DNA from 2 places in the Streptococcus sp. KHUD_017 genome. Region 2 is predicted to be linked to the other one. Evidence: predicted binding sites of a transcription regulator. Region 2 holds the regulator's gene; the other holds the start of a gene.

Region 1 (3,420 bases), 890 kb from region 2:
TGACCGATGACATTAGCCTTGAGGTCGTCTGCTAGGTTGATGAGTTGAGACTGCTCTTTTTCTTTCAAATCACCAACTGGAATATTAGTCTTTTGCTCAATAATGTGTTCAATCGTCTTTTCGCTGATGATTGGAGTATCCTGATCCGTTACCTTGGTCTTTTGCATTTCCTTATATTTAGCAATCTGGTCACGGAAGTAGGCTGCTTTTTCAAAATCTTCATCTCGAGTTGCTTGAGCCTTGAGATTTTCTGCTTCGATTAAGCGTTGGTCGATAACCTTTGGATCCACAAAATTCAAAGTTAAGTTCATTTTTGAACCAGCTTCATCTAAAAGGTCAATAGCCTTATCTGGCAAGAAACGATCTTGGATGTAGCGGTTAGAAAGAGTAGCAGCGGCTTCAATAGCAGCGTCTGTATAATGAACGTGGTGATAATCCTCGTATTTCTTTTGAATACCTTTGAGGATAGTGATAGTTTCTTCCACTGTTGGTTCATCAACTTTGACAGGTTGCATACGGCGCTCAAGGGCTGCATCCTTTTCGATGATGCGATATTCATTGAGGGTAGTAGCACCCACTAACTGAAGTTCGCCACGAGCAAGGGCAGGTTTGAGGATGTTTCCTGCATCCATATTACCGTCTCCAGCAGAACCAGCACCAACGATTTCATGAATTTCGTCGATAAAGAGGATAATATCCTCACGTTTTCGGATTTCCTCCATGAGTTTCTGCATACGCTCTTCAAACTGGCCACGAATTCCTGTGCCTTGGACAAGGCTAACAACGTCTAAGCGGATGACTTCTTTCCCTTGAAGTTTATGAGGGACATCTCCATCTACAATTTTTTGAGCGAGGCCTTCGACAACGGCTGTCTTACCAACACCAGGCTCTCCGATAAGGACGGGATTGTTTTTGGTTCTACGGTTGAGAATTTCAATGACACGGATGATTTCTTCGTCACGACCGATAACAGGGTCGACATTTCCACGACGGGCAATCTCAGTTATATTGATACCATATTCTTCCAAGAGTCCTTTTTCTTGACTAGGAGGAGGTGTTTGAGCTGGCCCGCGATTTTGGGAACCATAACCACCATTGCCGCCATAACCACCACCTGACTGAGTTGGAGGAACATTGTTATTTGAAGAAGGTCTAAAGTTGTTCAGATCGTTAAAGAAGTCTCCAAAGGGATCAAAATCACGGTTGTTTAAATCTGTAATTCCTTTAAATAAGCTATTGTTAGGATCTGTTTTGATAATTTTGTAGCAATTTTGACAAAGGTCAATTTGCTTTTGTTGTCCATTAAGATTGGTGTAAAGATGGATTGTTGAGTCATTGATTTTACAATTTTGACAGAGCATACCTCTACCTCGTTTCTTTCTTGGCTTTGACTAAAAAAGAAAGGTCAAGAATAGTCAAAGTTCTTTAGTCTCATTATATCATGATTGAAGGGGAAAGCAAGTAAAAAGATTGAGTCTTAGAACTCATGATAAAAGAGTTTTGTAGATGAAATATAGGGATAAAAAGAAAAATCCTATTTGTCATGCAAAAAGGATTTTCATTGGTCAAAGCAGGAGACTTTCCCGCCTCTATTCAACTATTAGTATAAAAGTTCGTAGATTTCCATTGCAATCAAGTCAATGCTATCAAATGTATACGTTTCACGAGCTTCAACATCACGAAGTGTAAAGAGTGGTCCGTTTTCTTCGTCATGGTTAAAAGCAACCTCTGCGACAACAACTCCTTCGCGTTCAAAGTTACGTTTCAAGTTACCACCATCTTTTGTCATTGCTTCTAAGCGATTGATGATTCTAACCAAATGTGATTCCATTTTGATTCTCCTCCATTTCTTATCTTTACTATTTTACCATAAACAGACTCTACTTGACTAGAAAAAACTTAGATTTCTCGCTATTTCCCTCGTCTTTGAAAATTTATTGAAAATATCAGGTAAGGATGTTGCATTTTTATACAAAATATGTTATCCTTATACAAGTTTTAAGTTTAAATTAAATGTAGAAAGTAGAGCATCCATGAATTTTTCTTTTTTACCGAAATATTTGCCATATTTTAACTACGGCGCTATTGTTACCATTATCATTTCTATCTTAGTGGTCTTTTTAGGGACTATTCTAGGAGTGTTGTTGGCCTTTGCACAACGTTCGAAGATTAAACCACTTGTTTGGTTTGCTAATCTTTACATCTGGGTCTTCCGTGGGACACCGATGATGGTGCAGATTATGATTGCCTTTGCCTTGATGCATATTAGTGCTCCGACTATTCAAATTGGAATCTTAGATGTTGATCTGACTCGTTTGATCCCAGGGATTATCATTATCTCTATGAATAGTGGTGCCTATGTATCAGAAACTGTTCGTGCTGGGATTAATGCAGTGCCAAAAGGACAACTAGAAGCAGCCTATTCACTAGGTATTCGCCCTAAAAATGCTATGCGCTATGTCATTTTACCACAGGCTATCAAGAATATTTTACCAGCCTTGGGGAATGAGTTTATTACCATTATCAAGGATAGCTCGCTCTTGTCAGCTATCGGGGTTATGGAGTTGTGGAATGGAGCTACTACGGTGTCAACAACCACATACTTACCTTTAACTCCACTTCTATTTGCAGCCTTTTACTACTTGATTATGACCTCTATCTTGACGCTGGCCTTGAAAGCTTTTGAAAATCGTATGGGACAAGGAGATAAAAAATAATGACTGAAACACTTATAAAAATTGAAAACCTTCATAAAAGTTTTGGCAAAAATGAAGTTTTAAAAGGGATTGATCTTGAAATTAAAAAAGGGGAAGTAGTGGTCATTATTGGACCATCTGGTAGCGGTAAGTCAACCCTCCTTCGCTCGATGAATCTCCTTGAAGAAGCTACAAAAGGAAAGGTTATCTTTGAGGGTGTTGACATTACGGATAAGAAAAATGACCTTTTTGCCATGCGCGAAAAGATGGGAATGGTTTTCCAACAGTTCAATCTCTTCCCGAATATGACAGTCATGGAAAACATTACACTTTCTCCGATTAAGACTAAGGGAGAAAGTAAGGAAGTGGCTGAGAAGAGAGCGCTTGAGCTCTTGGAAAAGGTTGGATTGCCAGATAAGGCCGATGCCTATCCACAAAGCTTGTCGGGCGGGCAACAACAGCGTATCGCTATCGCGCGTGGTCTTGCTATGGAACCAGATGTCCTACTCTTTGATGAACCGACTTCTGCCCTAGACCCAGAAATGGTAGGGGAAGTACTAGCAGTTATGCAAGAACTTGCCAAGTCAGGTATGACCATGGTCATCGTAACACATGAGATGGGCTTTGCGCGTGAAGTAGCAGACCGTGTTATTTTTATGGCTGACGGTGTAGTTGTCGAGGATGGAACACCTGAGCAAATTTTTGATCAAACACAAGAACAAAG
Region 2 (3,420 bases):
TTTTAGATTTGATAGAGATCACTGTATCTGGGTTTGTTACTGCTTGACGTTTTGCAGCGTCACCAACGATGATTTCACCGTTTTTGAATGAAACTACAGATGGAGTTGTGCGGTTACCTTCTGGGTTTGCGATGATTTTGCTTTCAGTTCCTTCAAGAACTGCTACTGCTGAGTTTGTTGTACCTAAGTCAATACCGATAATTTTAGACATGTGTTTTTCTCCTTAAATTTTATATTCTATTTTTCTTTTTGATACTCTTCTTAGGTGACGGCGCCGTCAGAGCTTAACTTCGTTAATCTCTTTGACTAAACTTTGAGCCTAAGGTCTCAAAGTTTGCGTAAATAGCGTCACGGCGAAGAGTATCGCCAATGGTTCGCTTCGCTCACTATTGCAAAGCTGAATAATTTTTTATCTTTCTTCATAGTTTTCTGTCGTTTCGGACAAGGTTTTTAAGTTCTCTAGCCTAGTTATAGACAACTACCATGGCTGGGCGTAGGATGCGGTCATGTAGTTTGTAGCCTTTTTGGAAGACTTGTGCGATAGTGTCTGCTGGATGTTCATCATCAGCTGGGAGGGTTTGAATAGCCATGTGATAGTTATGGTCAAATTCTCCATCTGCTGGAATTTCTTCAATCCCTTCTTCTTTCAGAGCATGAATCAAGCTTTCTTGGACCATTTCTAGTCCTTTTTTGACATCATCTGTCAACCCTTCAACGGCAAGGGCGCGTTCAAGGTTATCAAGTGATGGCAAGATTGCTTTTGCCAAATCTTGGCTACGATAGCGTTGCAAGAGTTGGCGTTCTTCGTTGGCACGGCGCTGAATGTTTTGCATTTCTGCATGGGCACGAAGATATTTGTTTTCAAATTCTTCGGCACGTTCATTCGCTAAGTCCAATTCCGACTTCTCGGTAGTTGTTTCTTCTACTGGTTCAACAACTTCCTCTTCTTTTACTTCTTCATTTTTTATATCTTGGGCCATTTTCGCCTCCTTTAATGATTTCAATCTTAATTCACTTCATAGTGATTGCTGCTGAGATAGCGGTAAAAATCCGTCAACTTCATAGTCAGAACTCGATTAACAACATTGAGTTGATTTACCAATTGTTGATAATTCAAATTGACTGGACCTATAATCGCAAGAATTCCAAATCCACGATAGGGAATCAGGAACTTACTGCTAATCACTGCTAAGTCAGCAAGACAAGATTCTTTGCTATCCGCAACTCGGACACTTTGCATCTGGTCGCCAATCAGATTCTCTCGAATTTCCAAAGCAACCTTTTGTGGCTGATCAAAAAATTGATAGGCCGCTAAATTAGCGAAATTCAAAAGATTGACTTTCCCAGAAACCACGATGTTTTCATTGAACATTTCTTTGAAGATATGTTCGACGAGGTCCATGACGTTATCCGTTGTTGTAAAGTAACGTTGGATAATCTGCGGAATCTCTGTCCGAATCTTGTAGTGAATATCCAAAACAGTCTGTTGCAGGAAACGTTCCTGAATCATAGTCTTGAGACGATTTAAATCCTCCTGCAAGAAATTTCTCGGAATCAAAAACTGACTGGTAACTGTTCTAGACTCATCAAGCGTAAAAACAGCAAGAGCTGTATGTTGCCCGAGGACAACAATATCAAAAGCTGTTAGCTTCTGCCTACTTGGTTCTACATCCAGTGCTACAACCGTACAACCACTCAAGTCTGACAAGATTTTCGTTGCCTCTTGAAGAATATCCTCAAGCTTGAAGAATTCTTGATCAAAGGCTTTTACAATCTCATAAACTTGATTTTCAGCTAAACGGTCAAAGGATAGGGAGTGTTTGACATAGTATTGAAAACCAGCCACACTCGGCATACGACCACTGGAAGTATGAGCCTTTTCAAGCAAACCTTGCTTTTCTAGAGCTGCCATATCATTTCGAATGGTAGCACTACTAGAGTTGATAGACTCTTGCAAGGCTTTAGATCCAACAGGTTCGTGCGTTTTGGTAAAGATGTCAATAATCAGATTTAAAATATTCTGCTGACGTTCCGTAACCATCTCGTCACTCCTCTCTGATAGATCTTTTTTTAGCACTCGACACATCCAAGTGCTAACTTATGATTCTATTATACACCCTTAGAAAAGAATGTCAAGACAAAAACTCAAAAAATTAGCACTCTTTTATCAAGAGTGCTAAAAATCGGTCTGAGGACCTAGAAAATCATCTTACATTCTCAAGATATTTCTTTTTAAGTCTATAAAAACTATAGATTAGGTAAGAAATCATGAGGGCATAAAGGGCGAAAATAACAAAGAAAGACTGAGAGAGACTTTCGCGAAACAAGCTCATACAAATAACTAGACCGCCAGAGATAGAAACTGTAGATATACGAAGTCTAGATTTCACATCAGCCCATCGAAGACGATTGTCCATGAAAGATTGATCATTTAAATCTACATCACAAGTTGCTTTTCGAAAAACAGTATAAGAACAATTTTCCACAAATTCCCATCCTCTATCCTTAACACTTTGTAAATCTACCTCATTTTTTCTAAGGTAGCTGGTATTCCACACACGGTAAATCACATCATCTGGTCGGCATTGTTCAAAATAGAAAAAGCCAAAACGATTCGATTTAAATTTCCAACCTTTCAAATGCATCTCATGCAAATAATCTTCTACCTTATCCAAATCAAAAATGGTAAACATTCGAAATTGTACTTTGCTATTCATTGTCTAACCTCCAAAATGGTTTTATTTATCAGATAATTCTTTCCACTTTTGAAACAATCTCCAAAAAATATAAGAAATCTGAATCGTGAAAACTATCAATAAAGTACAGTCTATGATAACAATCAAAAACATTCCCCAACCGAAATAACCTCTTCCACTGACAAACTTTGAGAAAACCGGTAGTAGAGCTAAAAAGAGGAGCAAAATAGGAAGCATCCGCATTGTTAAAATCCGTTTGACATAAAAAAATCTTTATTTAAACAAAAATATTATGGTAAAATTTACGCCAATTTTTGAACGGCTGATGTAGATATTTTATACTTTCAAAATGTTTAAATGTGATTATTTATTTTTGAAAAATAGCTCACCAGCCCGACTGAAAGTGCTTGTAGAATGATAATAAGTCGCCTGCCGAAAACAGCGAAAAATAGCGGTGTTATGCGGAGATAATCTGACTCGATGCTAAAGTATATTGTATACTTATTTTCAACAATTTAGCAGAGTATTTTTATAAATATGATATAATAGAAGTATAATTTGTTCTGATAGTTTATTTTATGGAGAAGTAGATTTTTAGAATGCGGAGGGTTCAATATGGTTGAGTTTATAAAGTCTAAGAAAGAAATGAGTGAGGAGGATATTAAAGCAAATTTCATCACTCCTGCTATTGTATCCAAAGGATGGAAAAATGGTGAGCATATCG

The links. Region 2 encodes HrcA, which represses chaperone genes, less so after heat shock. Its sites were predicted from a motif close to TTAGCACTCNNNNNNNNNGAGTGCTAA; they were not measured.
Region 1: the regulator HrcA is predicted to act here: its motif matches at 1,478-1,504, upstream of ACVAMZ_RS02885 (ATP-dependent Clp protease ATP-binding subunit).

Annotation. Positions count from the first base shown of each region.
Region 1 covers NZ_CM142175.1:586,246-589,665, forward strand. The annotation lists gene ACVAMZ_RS02885 (ATP-dependent Clp protease ATP-binding subunit) at 1-1,361, opposite strand, end outside; gene ACVAMZ_RS02890 (DUF1797 family protein) at 1,601-1,831, opposite strand; gene ACVAMZ_RS02895 (amino acid ABC transporter permease) at 2,034-2,717, shown strand; gene ACVAMZ_RS02900 (amino acid ABC transporter ATP-binding protein) at 2,717-3,420, shown strand, end outside.
Region 2 covers NZ_CM142175.1:1,557,285-1,560,704, forward strand. The annotation lists gene dnaK (molecular chaperone DnaK) at 1-211, opposite strand, end outside; gene grpE (nucleotide exchange factor GrpE) at 465-980, opposite strand; gene hrcA (heat-inducible transcriptional repressor HrcA) at 1,007-2,041, opposite strand; gene ACVAMZ_RS07750 (DUF2812 domain-containing protein) at 2,205-2,717, opposite strand; partial or broken gene ACVAMZ_RS07755 (DUF2812 domain-containing protein) at 2,739-2,957, opposite strand; gene hsdR (EcoAI/FtnUII family type I restriction enzme subunit R) at 3,312-3,420, shown strand, end outside.